Regions from separate parts of the Mesorhizobium sp. CNPSo 4670 genome, predicted to be linked through region 2. Evidence: riboswitches for the same ligand, from Rfam matches in the RefSeq annotation. Region 2 holds a riboswitch; each other region holds the start of a gene.
What was found. A riboswitch is a leader RNA that binds a small molecule or an ion and turns the genes downstream of it on or off. The one in region 2 is predicted to bind cobalamin.

Region 1 (4,193 bases), on a different contig from region 2:
AAGGACAGGGCCACGATATCCGCCGGCGTCTGCCGCAGATCGACCGGCTCGGCGAGATCGTCGAGCGAGGCGGAGGTCGTGGTGAGGATGTGCATCGCGGCCCGTGGTTTGCGTCAGCCGGCGAGTATACGCTCGATCGCCGGGCGGTTCAGCCCCTTGAGGCCGATGACGACGAGACGCGAGCGGCGGTCATCGCCGGCCGTCCAGGCGCGGTCATAGTAGTGATTGACGCGCGGTCCCACGGCTTGCAGCAAGAGCCGCATCGGCTTGCCGCCGACCTCGACGAAGCCTTTCACGCGCAGCACGTTTTCTTCCTCGGCGGCGGTAGCAACGCGCTTTGCCAGCTCATCCGGATTGGCGATCGAGGCAATGTCGATGACGAAGGAATCGAAGTCGTCGTGCTCGTGGTCAAGTTCGTCGTCGTGATGGGTCTTGCGGTTCTCGATGTCGTCTTCGACGGCAAGACCAAGGCCGAGCAGCACCGAGGGATCGACCTTGCCCTGTGACGTCGGCACGATCTTCACAGCGCGAGCGATGTGCTCGTTGATGATGGCGTTGGCGCGGGCGGAGTCGGCGGCGTCCATCAGGTCGCTCTTCGACAGGATGATCAGGTCGGCGCAAGCGATCTGATCCTCGAACACTTCCTCGACCGGATCGTCGTGATCGAGCGTCTGGTCCTGCGCACGCTGTGCCTGAAGGGCGTCCATGTCGTTGGCGACGCGGCCCTCGGCGAGTGCGGGACCGTCGACCACGGCGATGACACCATCGACGGTCACCCGGCTCTTCACCGTTGGCCACTGAAAAGCCTGGACCAGTGGCTTGGGCAGAGCGAGACCTGAGGTCTCGATCAGGATATGGTCGACCTTCGGCGTCAGCGACAGGATCTGGTCGAGCGCCGGCACGAAATCGTCGGCAACGGTGCAGCAGATGCAGCCATTGGCCAGTTCGACGATGTTTTCCTCAGGGCACGTGTCGATGCCGCAGCCCTTCAGGATCTCGCCGTCGATGCCAATGTCGCCGAATTCGTTGACGATGATGGCGATCCGCTTGCCACCGGCGTTTTCCAGGAGATGGCGGATCAGCGTCGTCTTACCGGCGCCGAGGAAGCCGGTGACGACGGTGCAGGGGACGCGGGAGACGGAAGCAGTCATGATCAGTCCTTCAGCAGGTCGAGGGGAGGGATGCGGGCCACGAGGCCGCGCTTGAGGCTGTCGGGACGGCCGCGCCATGGGATCAGGCCGTCGGTCGAGGTGGCGAAGAGTTTTGCGCCAGTGACGAGGTCGGCACCGCTGGTTGCAGTCAAGTCGCCGAAGACGTAGCTCCAGCAGCCATCGCGCAGGATGGCGGCACTGAGCCGGCGCTTGCAATTGCCGAGGCATTCGACGCTGCGGACGCGGATGTCTTCGCCAGAGGCGGCGCGGCGCGTGTCGTCCGCCAGAAGTTCGCCGGCGCGGGGATGGGCATCGGAACCGGTTTCATCACGACAGGAGGCACAGACGATGACGGTCACGCCGGCAAGGGCATCGGTCGCGCCGGACGAATTGTCCGCTGTGCCAGCGGAATAACTGCTGTCGTGGTCCAAAAATCGGGCTCCTTGCCCGGAAACCCGCCGGGCGATCGGATTCTATAGTCGCAGACGGCAGGTCTCCTGGCTCGCGGGTCATCGCCTTGGGTAGCCGCCTTCCCGGGATCATCCCAGTGGCTTTCGGCCTCGGCTCTTCGCTTACAGTTGCGGGGACAGCCGCGGATTTGAAATCGGAATTTCGCACCGCATTCCCTCTTGGCTCCTCTCGTTGAAGAGAAGAGACCGTCTGGAGCTGATTTAGGCTTTTGCGGGTAGCGGTGTCAACGCGGGCTTACGACACGGTCAAGTCGGCCAGCGCCGGACCCAAATCACCGGCTGATGTCACTTCTATACGCTCAAGGCCGAGCCAGCCCTGCATCTGCTTCAGTTCCTCGAAGAGTTCTGCTGCGGTTTCAGGCGGCGCGCCGGGCTCGGCATAGGCCGCATGAACGCGCAAGACACCGGCCGGCCGGTCGGCCTTGAGGTCGACTCGCGCCACGATCCTGTCGCCGAACAGGAACGGCAGGACGTAGTAGCCGTATTGGCGCTTTTCGGCCGGGGTGTAGATCTCGATGCGGTAGTGGAAATCGAACAGCCGCTCGGTGCGCGACCGTTCGAAGACGACCGGATCGAACGGCGCCAGCAGGGCGCGGGCCTCGATTTTCCGCGGCAGACGGGCGTCGCTGTGAAGGTAAGCCGGCTTGTCCCAGCCTTCGACACGCACCGGCAACAGCTCGCCGAGTTCGACCAGTTCCTCCAGTCGGCCCTTCATGTCGGCTGGGGATAGGCGGAAATAGTCGCGCAGGTCGCCTGATGTCGCGATGCCGTGGGCGCGGGCCGAGATACGCAGCAACTCGCGGTGCGCGTCCTCGGCGGCCGGCACCGGCAGGTCGAGGATCGCCTGCGGCAGCACGCGGTCCGGCAGATCGTAGAACCGCTCGAAACCGCGGCGATGCGCCGTGGTGATGCGCCCGGCCCAGAACAGCCATTCGAAGGCATGCTTGGCATGGCTCCAGCCCCACCAGCCGCCCGAACCTTTCTGGCCTTCGAGCGCGGAAGCGGCGATCGGACCGCGATCGGCGACTTCCCTATAGATTTCCTCGATGTAGCCAGCGTGTTCGCGGCCCCATTTTGCCAGGCCGAGATACATTTCATCGCCGCGCTCGGCCCGCTGCATGCGCCAGCGCATCAGCGGATATGTCTCGACCGGCAGGAAGGAGGCTTCGTGCGCCCAGTATTCGAACACCGTGCGCTTGCGCGTTACGGCCGCATTGTCGAGCAAGGCGAGCGGGTAGGGGCCAAGGCGCGAATAGAGCGGCATATAGTGGGCGCGCACCACCGCACTGACGGAATCGATCTGCAGCAGGCCGGTCCGGGCCAGCACGCGGGCGAAATGGCGGCGGTCGGGCGTACCAGCGGGGCGGGGATCGAGAAACCCCTGGGCGGCGAGCGCGATGCGCCGGGCCATGGCAAGCGAGATCTTTTCCTTCATTCGGATGGGACTCTGATGGTGTCAGCTGACGTTTTGGCTGGTGATTCCGGCCCATGCTAGCAGGGTTTTGGCGGCAACCATGTCAGGAGACAAAAGTGGAGTAAAAAACGAAGGAAATCAAACAGGAGCGGATCGGACCTGTTTCCTCGGATATGCCGTCCAGCACCGCGTTTTGAACAAGGTTTGACTTGCTTCGCTGGAAGTGCTGCGCTAACCCTCGCCGCGTTGCAGCATAGGCCCTTAAAACGGTTCAGCGGTTAAACTGTCACGCTTCCGCATTAGGGTCCGGTGCTGTAATCAACGTGGATTGGCGCCAACGGAAAGCCGAGCATGAACGCACTTCTAGGTTCATACCTGCCCATCGTCCTGTTCATCGGCGTGGCACTGGTCGTCGGGCTGGCGCTGCTGGCCGCCCCCTTCCTGGTCGCCTACCGCAATCCCGATCCCGAAAAGCTTTCCGCCTACGAGTGCGGTTTCAACTCGTTCGACGACGCCCGCATGAAATTCGACATCCGTTTCTACCTGGTGTCGATCCTGTTCATCATCTTCGATCTGGAAGTGGCTTTCCTGTTTCCGTGGGCGGTGTCCTTTTCGAAGATCGGCATGCTCGGCTTCTGGTCGATGATGGTCTTTTTGGCGGTGCTGACCATCGGCTTTGCCTATGAATGGAAAAAAGGAGCGCTGGAATGGGATTGAACGACAGTTCCGGCACGCTCGTCGCGCCGAAGCCCAAGGGCCTGATCGATCCCAACACCGGCAAGCCGGTGGGGTCCGACGATCCGTTCTTCCTCGAGATCAACAACGAATTGGCCGACAAGGGCTTTCTCGTCACCTCGACTGAGGCGCTGATCACCTGGGCGCGCAGCGGTTCGCTGATGTTCATGACGTTCGGCCTCGCCTGCTGCGCGGTCGAGATGATCCACACTTCGATGCCGCGCTACGATTCGGAACGGTTCGGCGTTGCGCCGCGCGCGTCTCCGCGCCAGTCCGACATCATGATTGTCGCCGGCACGCTGACCAACAAGATGGCGCCGGCGCTGCGCAAGGTCTACGACCAGATGCCGGAGCCGCGCTACGTCATCTCGATGGGCTCCTGCGCCAATGGCGGCGGCTACTATCACTATTCCTATTCGGTGG
Region 2 (4,193 bases):
ACGGCGGCCGGCGTCGCCTCCTTCGGCGGCCGCGCCGCCTTCTTCGGCAAGGTCTCCGATGATGCGCTGGGCGAAATCTACGCGCACGACATCCATGCGCAGGGCGTCGCGTTCGACACCAAACCGCTCACCGGCGAGCCGCCGACGGCACGCTCGATGATCTTCGTCACGCCCGATGGCGAACGCTCGATGAACACCTATCTCGGCGCCTGCGTCGAGCTCGGACCGGAGGATGTCGAGGCCGATAAGGCATCTGGCGCCAAGGTCACCTATTTCGAGGGCTATCTGTGGGACCCGCCGCGCGCCAAGGAAGCGATCCGGCAGACGGCCAGGCTGGCCCACGCGGCAGGCCGCGAAGTATCGATGACGCTGTCGGATTCCTTTTGCGTCGACCGCTACCGCGACGAGTTCCTCGAGCTGATGCGCTCGGGCACGGTCGACATCGTCTTTGCCAACAGCCACGAGATCAAGTCACTCTACCAGACATCGTCCTTCGACGAGGCGCTGGCGCAAATCCGCAAGGACTGCAAGATCGCTGCCGTGACCCGCTCGGAAAAGGGCTCGGTCATCGTGCGCGGCGACGAGACCGTGGTCATCCAGGCGACGGCGATCCGGGAACTCGTCGACACGACCGGCGCCGGCGACCTCTACGCCGCCGGCTTCCTGCATGGCTACACGCAAGGCCGCGACCTCAAGACCTGCGGCGACCTCGGCTCACTGGCCGCCGGACTGGCGATCCAGCAGATCGGCCCAAGGCCGAGGCAGAACCTGCGCCGCGAGGCGGAGCAAGCCCGGCTGCTCTAGTTGGCGGCAAGACCAGATCCACCCGGTGCGAGCTGTTCAATGAACAGCGGGGGCAAAGAGGGATCTCAGGATCCGAGGCAGCAGGATCAAGGCTATATCGGCACCGTTCAAGACAGGCAGGTGGCGGCGCCCCTGACCCGATCACGCTCATCGTAGCTTGATTGGACGGGAACGTTGATGCCGCGCGTATAGAGGAGGGATCAACAGTCTCCTCTGAGGACTGCTGGGTTGCTGATGTTTCAATCTCGTCCCGACAAAGTGCAGCCCTCCGAATCCCGAAAGCGGAGTCGCATCTCCGCTCTCGAGGGGATCACCGTAGTGCCGTCAATGCCGCCTCGACATCTTTGCTTTCTACACACTCCAGGTGTGCATCAGGGGTGAGATGCAGCAACTCGGACTGGCCCAGCCAGCTGTCGGGTTGAGCGCGGCAGGAAGCACAGCGCCTCGCAGCGCTTTTCGACGCCCCGATATGTCCTGCAGAGGCATCGAAGGTCCTATCCATCGTAGCACTCCCTTCGGCCGCATGGGGCTTCTCCACCCGGCCTCATTTGCTGCGCGCTTCACCCGGCGGACAGCAGACCGCGAAGCCGCCACGGCCGCGAAAATCTCGTGATGGCAAATCGATTGCGCGACCGGCCCGCCATTTTGGCGAGACGTCCAGTGCAGTTGCCTGGCACCGACCTCGCCCCTCATCTCTTAACGGCATGTTTCCTCGTCCTCTCAGCCGGCCGAGCCTCCCGACAGCCGGATAGATGATGACGATCCCCTCCTGGAGAATGTCACGTTTGTAAAGCGTGACGGTCTACGCCGCCTTATTTCCTCCGGCTCTATCGCGTACCGTCTGCGGTTCTGCCGCGCTCGCGGCGAAACGCAGTCACTCTACCGTGCAACACACAATGGAAATACGACAGCCACACCAGAAATGGCGGGGTCTGCGTCAAAGCTTTTTAAGCAAACCCTCGAAGGCGAAACGGTATCTCTTGGTTTTGTGCGTCGAGCAAGCTTAGCCTTTTGGCGCTCTCACGCTTTGAGCGGGCTGGATATCCGCAGCTGGTCCCGTGTGTATGAGTGCAACGTGTGCAGAGCCGGATCTGCCAAATGCGGTCAGAAACTATCTGACCTGAGAAGAGACATGGTCACCTTGCCGATACGTCCATGCGTCTTGGCCTTTGGATTTCAGGAAGGCAGGGACGCGGGCCCCTCGATTCGGGTGAGGATAGCTATGGATGATCGCCCACATGGGATCGGATCGACGCCGCCGATTTGGCAGGCCGCGGGAGGTCGAACAGCGAGCCGACCGGAGTTCTCCATGTCTACTGGGCATCGGGCGGTTCAATGTGTGGTCTGATTTACCAGTCGATCAGCGCGTTCGCAGTTACTCGCTCTCGTTGCGGCCTTTGCAAAAACACCAACATTTCACATAATGACATAAACATTTCTTTATGCGGCATTGACACACGGTTCCCTGCTGTGTTTGTCTGGGTGCCGTGGTTCTCCGTACGGCATTGCCGCACGGAGCTAAGAGGGAAGCCGGTGCGAGGCCGGCGCTGCCCCCGCAACTGTTAGCGAGTGAGCCAACCCCACTCATGTCACTGAGGCGAACAGCCTCGGGAAGACGGGGAGAAGCGATGACCCCGCGAGCCAGGAGACCTGCCACGACGAACTAAGTCCACGGGCGGGGTGTCTCGGTGGCCGCAGCAGTCCGGCGTTCGTGCCGGTCTACGAGGCGCCTTCTTGTCCCCCACGCCCCAACCATCGGGGTATGGCATGACTGTCTCTCAGCAAATTCCTGTGGCAACGCTCGGTGTGCCGCGGTTCGGTCGCCGGCGGGAACTGAAATTCGCGCTTGAAAGCTACTGGTCCGGAAAATCTTCCGCTACTGACCTTCTCACGACGGCGAAAGCGCTGCGTGCCGCCAACTGGGAAGAGCAGCGCGATCGCGGCGTGTCGAAAATTCCGTCGAACGACTTCTCGCTCTACGACCATGTGCTCGACACTGCAGAAATGGTCGGCGCGGTGCCGTCCCGATACGCCTGGAGTGGCGGCGAGCTTCCGCTCGACATCTACTTCGCCATGGCGCGCGGCGACCAAGGCCAGACGGGGAGCTGCGGGCACTCTGATCAGGAGCGTGCGGCTGGCCCTGCCCTGACCGCGATGGAAATGACCAAATGGTTCGACAACAACTATCACTACATCGTGCCGGAACTCGACGATGATCAGACGTTTGCCCTCTCGTCGACGAAACCGGTTGATCACTTCCTCGAGGCTAAAGCCCTCGGCATTCATACACGCCCAGTCATCCTTGGACCTGTCACCTTCCTCAAACTGGCGAAGTCACCTGCCGAGGGTTTCAATCCCATCGCGCTGCTGCCGCGGCTTCTGCCCGTCTACGAGCAGCTCCTGCGGGGGTTGAAACTGTCGGGAGCCGATTGGGTGCAGATCGATGAGCCAGCCCTTGTCCTGGATCTAAACCCGAACGAACGAGCTGCGTATGAATTTGCCTATGGGCAGCTGTCGAAGGCCACTCCCGAACTGAAGATCATGCTGGCTACCTATTTCGGTGCGCTGGGGGACAATCTCGAGACGGCGATTTCGCTGCCAGTGGCCGGCCTGCATCTCGATCTTTCGCGCGCTCCCGAGCAGTTGGAGAGGGTTGGTCGGCTTGCGCCTAAGGACCTGGTGCTGTCGCTTGGCTTGATCGATGGCCGCAACGTCTGGCGCGCGAACCTGCCTGCCATTCTCGACCGCATCAAGCCGATCGTCGCCGGCTGGCCCTTGGACCGCGTCGAAATTGCACCTTCGTGCTCGATGCTGCATGTGCCCATGGACCTTCGCATGGAGACGGCACTTGATGCCACTATAAGCTCGTGGCTCGCCTTCGCGGCGCAGAAGACCGACGAACTGGTGGTGCTGGCGAGGGCGCTGTCCGAAGGCAGGGATGTAGTGGCACACGAGTTGACAGCTTCTGCCGAGGCTGCCGCTGCTCGCGCAGCGTCCGCAAAGGTCCATGATCCGCTTGTTGAAGGTCGGATCGCCGGCATCGACGATAGCATGAAGCAACGAAAGAACCCTTTCCTCGTGCGTTCCACGGTCCAGGCCCGCACGCTGAGCCTGCCCCCGTTCCCAACGACCACCATAGGATCATTCCCGCAGACGACTCGGGTGCGCAAGGCCCGCTCCGCCCACAGGAAGGGTGAGCTCAGCTATCTCGACTACGACAGCTTTCTGCAGAACGAGACCAAGACTGCCATCCGCTGGCAGGAGGAGATCGGGCTGGACGTGCTGGTGCACGGCGAGTTCGAACGAAACGACATGGTACAGCATTTCGGCGAGAAGCTGTCCGGCTTCGCCTTCACCCAGCATGGCTGGGTGCAAAGCTATGGCTCCCG
Region 3 (4,193 bases), on a different contig from region 2:
CTGATCAACGGCGCCAGCAGCCAGGCGGCGCAGCGGATCGCCAATTCGAACGACCCCGAAGCGACGTCGAAGACCGTGGTGGTGGCCTTCAGGCAGTTGCTCGAAGGCTTGCTCAAGAAGCAGGGTTCGCAGCCGGTCTGAAATCCCCATTGGCGGCCTGGGGCCACTGCCCACGATTGACAAGAGCCGGTTTGAGCGCATCCTCTCGCCCCATCTCTGAGCGGAGATTCGGGGCATGTGGGATTTTGATATCGGGAGGTCGGTGTCCATCATGATGCGGACCTGGCCGTTCATTGTCTTTCGCATGATCGTCTATTTCGGCATCACGCTGGCGTATATCGTGGCGACCGGCACGGGCGCCTCCGTTGGCTACGGCGTTGGCCATATCTCCACCGACCCGGACGGGCCGCTGTCCTTTGCCCTGTGGGGCGGGATGGTCGGCTTCGGCGTCGTCTCGATCGCTGTCTACTGGATCCGCGAATACATCCTCTATGTCGTCAAGGCCGGCCATATAGCCGTCATGGTCCATCTGATCGACGGCCGCGACATTCCCGACGGCCAGGACCAGATCGCCTATGCCAAGGACATCGTGACCCAGCGTTTTGCCGAGGCCAACATCCTTTTCGTCGTCGACCAGCTGGTCAAGGGCGCCATCCGCGCCATTACCGGGTTGCTCGGCGGCATCGCCGCCTTCCTGCCGATCCCGGGCCTGAGTGGCCTGGTCAGCTTCATCAACACGGTGATCCGCCTGTCGCTGACCTATGTCGACGAGATCATCCTCGGCTACAACATCCGTATCAATTCAGCCTCGCCGTTCGAGACGGCGCGGCAAGGCGTCGTGCTCTATGCCCAGAACGGCAAGATCATGGTCAAGAACGCCGTCTGGCTGGCGGTCATCATGTGGGGCGTCTCGTTCGTTATCTTCCTGCTGATGCTGGCCCCGGCCGGCGCCATTCTTTTCCTCATGCCCGGGCAGCTTGCCGGCTGGGCCTTCGTGCTCGCCATCGTCTTCGCCTGGGCCTTCAAGGCGGCGTTCATCGAACCCTTCGCCATCGCCTGCCTGATGCAGGTCTATTTCAGGACCATCGAGGGCCAGGTGCCCGATCCCGCCTGGGACGCCCGGCTGGCCGAGGCGTCTTCGAAGTTCAGGGAACTCAAGGACAAGGCGCTGGCCTCTTTCGGCGGTTCTCGCTGGGGCATGGCCGGCGCGACACGCTGATCGGCAGTGGTTGCCGGTGCGGCATCGACCCCGCTGAGGCGCGTCACGGTCGATTTGAGCAGCACTTCACCTTGCCCGCAAAAGGTCTCGCTCATGATCAGTTCCGGCAGTGGCAAGCGGCGGCCCCAGCCATGCGCCTCGAGGTCCGGCTTTGGCGCGAACTCGGAAACATGGCCGACGCAGAGATAGGCGACCGGCGTCACATGCTCGGGAATTGACAGAAGCTGTTTCAGCGCTTGCGCCTCGATGATGCTGACCCAGCCGACACCCACGCCCTCGGCGCGCGCCGCCAGCCAGAAATTCTGCACCGCGCAAACCGTGCTGTAGAGGTCCATCTCCGGATTGTGCCAGCGCCCCAGCGGCGAACCCTTCGAGCGCTGCCGGTCGCAGGTAATGCAGATGTTGAGCGCGCTTTCGCAGATGCCTTCCAGTTTGAGCTTGCGGTAAAGCGCCTGTCGTTCTTCCGCGATGGCCGGCAGTTCCTGCTCTCGCGCCGCCAGGAACAGGTCACGCACCTTTTCCCGTCGCTCCGCATCGCGAATGACGATGAAATTCCAAGGCTGCATGAAGCCGACCGAGGGGGCGTGGTGAGCGGCAAGCAGCAGCCGCGCCAGCACCTCATCGTCGAGCGCGGTTGGCAGGAAATGGCTGCGCACGTCGCGCCTTGTAAACATGGCGCGATAGACAGCGTCGCGCGCACTCTGGTCAAATCCGTCGCCAACAGAGGCGGTCATGTGTTCCGGCATCGCGTGTCCCCTTGCGATTGCTGTAGATGCCGTCCGCCTGACCATGCGGATGACGATGCCTGCCAGGCCGGTCTTCTGGCTCGGGATCAACCCGCGTCCGGTGCCTTCCCGTCATCGACAGTGGCATTTACCGGCGCGGTCCCCCTTACAGCGTTGGGCACGCCACGGAGTTCAACCGTGTTCCCGATTCTCCCGCTTGCGGCGGGCACCAGGCAGTGGCAGTGACCTTACGCCGAAGCGCTGACGACGCCAATGCCTGCAGCGACACCAATGGACGCATGTGTGATTTTCCCCAGCCATCAGGCCACGACGCATGGCCATCGCGACGTCGGGGCACTAGATAGGGAGGATGGCCACTCGTCTCTACACCCATCCGATCTTCCTTGAGCACATCACGCCGCCCGGTCACCCCGAGCGGCCGGACCGCTTGCGCGCCATCGAGCGGGTGCTCGACGATGAGGCGTTTGTCGGGCTCGATCGCATCAAGGCGCCCGAAGGCGACGAGGCCACCATTCTCTACGCGCACCCCGCCGATTTCGTCGCCCGCGTCCGCGCCGCCATTCCCGACGAGGGCATCGCCCGCATCGACGCCGACACGACAGTCAGTCCGAAGAGCTGGCAAGCGGCGATCACCGCGATCGGCGCCGCCAACGCCGCCGTCGACGATGTCTTTGCCGGCCGCGCTGACAACGTCTTCGTCGCAGCCCGGCCGCCTGGCCACCACGCCGAAAAAACCACGGCCATGGGCTTCTGCCTCTTCAACACGGCGGCGATTGCGGCGCGCTACGCGCAGAAGAAACATGGCGTCGAGCGCGTTGCCGTCGTCGATTGGGACGTGCATCACGGCAACGGCACGCAGGATATTTTCTGGGACGATCCGTCGGTGCTTTATTGCTCGACGCACCAGATGCCGCTTTATCCCGGCACCGGGGCGAAGAGCGAAACCGGCGCCGGCAACATCGTCAACGCGCCGCTGGCGCCGCAGACCGGCAGCGAGGTTTTCCGAGATGCCCTGCTGTCGCGTGTCCTGCCGGCGCTCGACAATTTCGCGCCCGACCTGATTATCATTTCGGCCGGTTTCGACGCGCACCATCGCGATCCGCTGGCAGAGATCAACCTGACCGAGGATGATTTCGACTGGGCGACCGGCCAGCTTATGCAGCGCGCCACGCGCCACAGCGGCAACCGGCTCGTCAGCCTGCTCGAGGGTGGCTACGATCTGCAGGGACTGGCATTTTCGGTCGCCGCCCATGTCGGGCGACTGATGAAAGGGTGAATGATGGCTGGAGAGACCAACGAAGACGTCAAGGCGATGAGCTTTGAGCAGGCACTCGACGCATTGGAAAAGATCGTCGATGATTTGGAACGTGGCGACGTGCCGCTCGACCAGTCGATCAGGATCTATGAGCGCGGCGAGGCGCTAAAGGCGCATTGCGACCGGCTGCTGAAGGCCGCCGAGGACAAGGTCGAGAAGATCAGGCTGTCGCGCGACGGCAAGCCGGTTGGAACCGAGCCGCTCGACGCCGACTGAGTCATGCTCCCGAACGATGGTCTTGCCTCACCGGCTTTTGGACATGATCATGGTCGAGGATAGCAGCCGTCCCGATTGAAACGGCTTCAGGACAAGAGGAGGTTCGCAAACGATGTGCAGAAACATCAAGACCCTGTTCAATTTTGATCCGCCGGCAACCAATGACGAGGTGCGCGACGCCGCACTTCAGTTTGTGCGCAAATTGAGCGGAACGACGCGACCTTCGAAGCAGAACCAGCACGCCTTCGATCATGCGGTCGAAGCCATCGCGGCATCGGCGCGTGAGCTTCTCGATTCCCTCGAAACCCATCAGCATCCTCGCAATCGCGAAGAGGTGGCCGCCAAGGCACGGGCAAAATCGGCGATCCGTTTTGCCTGATCCAACAACCGGCGACGGCCGCTGACAAGGAGAGTCCATGAGCTTCTTCCCCGGGAAAGACCCTGAAGTCGGCGACGCCTTTGCCAGCGACCAGATCGAACTGATGGTCATCCCGAACGCCAAGGACATTGGCGGTTTCCAGGTACGCCGCGCTCTGCCGACCGCCAAAAGACGGCTCGTCGGGCCTTTCATCTTCTTCGACCGCATGGGCCCGGCGATCCTGCGCGCGGGCCAGGCGCTCGATGTCCGTCCTCATCCGCATATCGGGCTGTCGACGGTAACCTATCTGTTCGACGGCAAGATCAGGCATCGCGATTC
Region 4 (4,193 bases), on a different contig from region 2:
AGCGCGATGTTCAGTTCGTCGAGCACCAGCAGGCTGATCGATGGATCGGCCATCAGTTCGAGCACTTTGGCCCATGCGGCTTCGGCCGCCGCGATGTCGCGCTTCAGATCCTGGGTTTCCCAGGTGAACCCCTCGCCCATGGCGTGCCAGACGACGCGGTCGCCAAAGGCGGCGAAGGCATCCTTCTCGCCGGTGTGCCATTTGCCCTTGATGAACTGGACGACGCCGACACGCTTGCCGTAGCCGAGCATCCGCAGCGCCAGACCAAAAGCGGCGGTGGTCTTACCCTTGCCCGGCCCGGTGTTGACGATCAGCAGCCCCTTCTCGATCGTCTTGGCCGCCACCTCGGCATCCTGCACTGCCTTGCGCTTGGCCATCTTGGCGCGGTGGCGTTCCTCATCCCGGTCGTCAATGGTCTTGTCGTCGATATCGGTCATTTCATTTCACCTTGAGCGGCAGCCCCGCCACCATCAGCAGCACCGTATCGGCGACAGCGGCCACCTGCTGGTTGAGCCGGCCGCCGGCATCGCGAAAACGGCGCGCCAGTGCGTTGTCCGGCACGATGCCTTGGCCGACTTCATTGGACACGACGAACCAGGGCCCGCGCGGCCGCGACAGCACGTCCGCCAGCCGACGGCACTCAAGGTCGAGGTCGTGTTCGGCCAGCATATGATTGGTCAGCCACAGTGTCAGGCAGTCGACAAGCACCGGCTGATCGTCCGGCAAAGCCTCGAGCGTGCCGGCGAGATCGAGCGGTGCGTCGATGGTCGCCCAGCCCTCGCCGCGCCGCGAGCGGTGCAACGCGATACGCTCACGCATTTCGTCATCATAGGCTTGCGCCGTGGCGATATAGGTCCATGGCGAGGGTAGAACCGTCGCCAGGGTTTCGGCATGCGCGCTCTTGCCGGAGCGCGCACCGCCGATGATGAAGGTCAGCTTGCTGCGATCAGGCAAAGCTGTCGCGCAGGCTGGTCGCGGTGCCGGTGAAGCGGCCGCGCACCACGCCGACGACGGCGCCGAGCACCAGCCAGAACACCAGGTTGGTCACCGTAACCGCCACCACGAACTGGTGGTGCAGGCCTTCCGGGATCGGCGTCTCGAAACTGTCGGGCTGCGGTGCGCCGACGACATGCGGCGCGACGATCAGCAGGACAGCAAGGATCGCAAGCGGCAGCGACTTGCGGAACGCGATCAGGCCGAGACCCGCCGCGGTCGCCACCACGGTTGCCCACCACCAGATCTGGCGCTGCGTGAGATCGGCCGCCGGCATGGCGGGCAATTCCGGTGGCAGGCCGAGGCCAGGTGCCAGCGTGAACACGGCAAAGCCGGCCAGGCCCCAGAATACGCCCTGGCGCCAATTGCCGATGCCGCCGGCGAATTCGGAAACCGCGACCAGGATCAGCGCAAAACCGATGCCGGTGACGATATTGGCGACAACGCTGAAGGCGAAACGCTCGAAACCGTCGGCCGGCGCCCAGCCTTCGTCTTCCGCGGCCGGAGTGGCTGCTTCCGCCGGCGCCGGGGCGGCGGAGCTCATGGCATTCCCCGCCGGAGCGGCTGTGCTCATGGCGCTGGTATCGGTTGCGGCAGGAGCGGCATGGTCATGATGGTGGCCGCCGCCGGCCTGTTCGTAGACTTCCGCCTTCAGGATCAGCGGCACGGTGGCATAGGCCTGCAGACAGGCGAGAACGACGCCGGCCACGAGCCCTGCGATCGCCGCGATGAACACGACGTTGCGAAACAAGTTCATGATGTCAAATCCTCGTCAGTGGCAGGGAAACGCCATCGAATGGCGATAGTCGTGAGCCGCATTGTGGACCGCATCGATATGCGAGAAGCCGACAAAGCCGACAACGAAGATGCCGAGCAGCGCCACGAGTGCAAGCTGCATGAAGCGCGACTGCGAGGAGACGGAGGCGCCGAGGGAGACGGAAGCGGTAGTCATGTCTTGTCCTTTCACCCTCCACCCGAGGGCATCGAAGTCAGTTTCCTGTCGCCGGCAGGTCTCCTGGCTCGCGGATCAGCGCCCTTCCCCACCTTCCCGAAGAAAAACCTTCAGTGGCATATGGAGAGGACTACCGCACACAGTTGCGGGGGCAGCCACGGCATTGGGCAACCAGTCCGCCCGCACCGCATTCCCTCTTGGCTCCAAAACGGAACCGACGACAAGCGCGACTATAGGGAAAATCGCCGCAACCGGCAAACCAAATTCCGCCGACAACCAGCGCGATTGCGCCATCCAGATAAATCGGGTCTCCGGCACAACAATTGACAATTCCCATGGTCGGGTGTCGGCTGACAAATCCACAGGAAGCCAGCCATGCAGCCCATTGCCAGCGAGCGCGATCCTTACAACGGCCTGACCCGGGCCGAACCGACGCTGCCATCGTCGGCCTATTGGGATGCGGACAGCTATCAGCGCGATCTCGACGTCATCTGGTACAAAAGCTGGTTGCTCGTCTGCCGCGAGGCCGACCTTGCGCAGCCGCTTTCATTCCGCACCTTCCGCGTCGGCACGCAGGAAATCGTCATGCTCCGCGACGAAACCGGCGAACTGCGCGCCTTCCACAACACGTGCCGCCATCGCGGCTCGCAGCTTTGCCAGGAAAGCGAAGGCCGGCTGAAGGCACGGCTCATCACCTGCCCCTACCATGCCTGGTCCTATTCGCTGCGCGGCGACCTCGTTCGCGTGCCGTCGAAGTCGCTGCCGGAAGGCTTCGACAAGGCAAATCATCCGCTCTATCGCGTGGCGCTCTCGGTGTGGCGCGGTTTTGTCTTCGTCAATCTGCAAGAGGACGCCGCCGGCTCGGCGCAAACCTCCTTCGATCCAGCGTCCGGCAGTCTCGCCAACTGGCCGCTGGAAACGCTTGTTACCGGCCATGTGCTGCGCAAGGTGATGAACTGCAACTGGAAGATCTTTTGGGAAAACTTCAACGAGTGCCTGCATTGTCCGGGCGTCCACAAGGACCTGTCGCGGCTGGTGCCGATCTATGGCCGCGGCCTGATGGGTCGCCATGACGATCCCGAATGGTCCCGCCACGCCGACAATGACGCGCCGGAGTTTTCCGGCGGCCTGCGTGCCGGCGCGCAGACCTGGTCGCGCGATGGCCAGGCGCATGGGCCGATCTTTGCCAGCCTCACATCAGCCGAACGCGCCGCCGGCCAGACCTACGCCACCAACCTGCCGTCGATGTTCATCGTCGGGCATGTCGACTATGTCAGGACCGTGCGGCTGGTGCCGCTCGGCCCCGAGCAGACCGAGCTTGTCGCCGAATGGCTGTTTGCGCCGGAGGCGCTTGATGCAACCGATATCGACAACATCGTCGCCTTCGGCAAACAGGTGCTGGAGGAGGATGCAGGGATCTGCGAGGTCAACCAGAAAGGCTTGCGCTCGAGGCGCCATGCGGCCGGCGTGCTGATGCCCGAGGAGTACGACCTGCACCGCTTCCACAACTGGATCCGCGAACGGCACGCAGCAGCTACCCCCAACCCGTGAAGATCACAGCGATTTCGGCAGGTATCGCCAGGTCACGAAGCCGCAAAACGCCGCCAGCAGGCCGAGCGTGACGAACACCGACCCCAGTCCGAAGAACGCCAGCACGACCGAATAGACCAGCGGCGGCGTCAGTTCGGAAAAGTCGAGATAGGTGCGATAGACCGCCGCCATCTGCGACCTTTCATAGGATCGCACCGAGCGCATGAAGGCGGTCGAGCCCAGTGCATCGAGCGCGATGGTGAAGAAAGCGCCGCAGAGCAGGAGGGCGCCGGTGAGCAGCGGCCCGGTTTCGCCGACCGCACCCGCCGCCAGCAGCATGGCCGACATGGCGAAATAGGCAAATGTCATGGTTCGGCGGCCACCGAAGCGCTTTCCTGCCTTGCCCCAGAAGATGGCCATGAACAGCAACGCATTGCCGGCCGAAACCAAAAGACCGCCGGCCAGCTTGCCCTCGCCGGTGATGACCATGAACAGCGGCCCATAGACGAAGAACGTCGTCCAGAAACAGGAGCGGCCGAAGGCGATCAGCCAGGCCAGCCGCAACCTGGGCTGGGCGAGGAAGCGGCCGATATTGGCGAGCGGATTGGCCGGCCGCGTCTTGCCTGGGCGGATCGATGGGTTGTCGCCCAGGCGGTAGGTCCAGAACAGCGCCAGCAAGGCCAGCGCGAACACCGCCACCGCACCATGCGCGGCGTAG

Region 1: another riboswitch for cobalamin. It lies ahead of AC0ZT5_RS10320 (DUF1636 family protein); the one in region 2 lies ahead of metE (5-methyltetrahydropteroyltriglutamate--homocysteine S-methyltransferase).
Region 3: another riboswitch for cobalamin. It lies ahead of bluB (5,6-dimethylbenzimidazole synthase); the one in region 2 lies ahead of metE (5-methyltetrahydropteroyltriglutamate--homocysteine S-methyltransferase).
Region 4: another riboswitch for cobalamin. It lies ahead of AC0ZT5_RS10530 (CbtB domain-containing protein); the one in region 2 lies ahead of metE (5-methyltetrahydropteroyltriglutamate--homocysteine S-methyltransferase).

What each region holds. Positions count from the first base shown of each region.
Region 1 is NZ_JBWJFQ010000004.1:344,776-348,968, forward strand. It holds gene AC0ZT5_RS10310 (cobaltochelatase subunit CobN) at 1-95, opposite strand, end outside; gene cobW (cobalamin biosynthesis protein CobW) at 114-1,151, opposite strand; gene AC0ZT5_RS10320 (DUF1636 family protein) at 1,154-1,582, opposite strand; cobalamin riboswitch at 1,622-1,827, opposite strand; gene AC0ZT5_RS10325 (winged helix-turn-helix domain-containing protein) at 1,857-3,056, opposite strand; gene AC0ZT5_RS10330 (NADH-quinone oxidoreductase subunit A) at 3,387-3,752, shown strand; gene AC0ZT5_RS10335 (NuoB/complex I 20 kDa subunit family protein) at 3,743-4,193, shown strand, end outside.
Region 2 is NZ_JBWJFQ010000028.1:55,962-60,154, reverse strand. It holds gene AC0ZT5_RS31765 (adenosine kinase) at 1-804, shown strand, start outside; cobalamin riboswitch at 2,276-2,476, shown strand; gene metE (5-methyltetrahydropteroyltriglutamate--homocysteine S-methyltransferase) at 2,596-4,193, shown strand, end outside.
Region 3 is NZ_JBWJFQ010000001.1:462,060-466,252, forward strand. It holds gene AC0ZT5_RS02065 (TetR/AcrR family transcriptional regulator) at 1-141, shown strand, start outside; gene AC0ZT5_RS02070 (hypothetical protein) at 236-1,219, shown strand; partial or broken gene bluB (5,6-dimethylbenzimidazole synthase) at 1,336-2,010, opposite strand; cobalamin riboswitch at 2,014-2,193, opposite strand; gene AC0ZT5_RS02080 (histone deacetylase family protein) at 2,315-3,241, shown strand; gene AC0ZT5_RS02085 (exodeoxyribonuclease VII small subunit) at 3,245-3,496, shown strand; gene AC0ZT5_RS02090 (DUF2277 domain-containing protein) at 3,609-3,875, shown strand; gene AC0ZT5_RS02095 (pirin family protein) at 3,913-4,193, shown strand, end outside.
Region 4 is NZ_JBWJFQ010000004.1:389,256-393,448, reverse strand. It holds gene cobO (cob(I)yrinic acid a,c-diamide adenosyltransferase) at 1-437, opposite strand, end outside; gene cobU (bifunctional adenosylcobinamide kinase/adenosylcobinamide-phosphate guanylyltransferase) at 439-954, opposite strand; gene AC0ZT5_RS10535 (CbtA family protein) at 947-1,750, opposite strand; gene AC0ZT5_RS10530 (CbtB domain-containing protein) at 1,766-1,945, opposite strand; cobalamin riboswitch at 1,982-2,179, opposite strand; gene AC0ZT5_RS10525 (aromatic ring-hydroxylating oxygenase subunit alpha) at 2,321-3,496, shown strand; gene AC0ZT5_RS10520 (MFS transporter) at 3,500-4,193, opposite strand, start outside.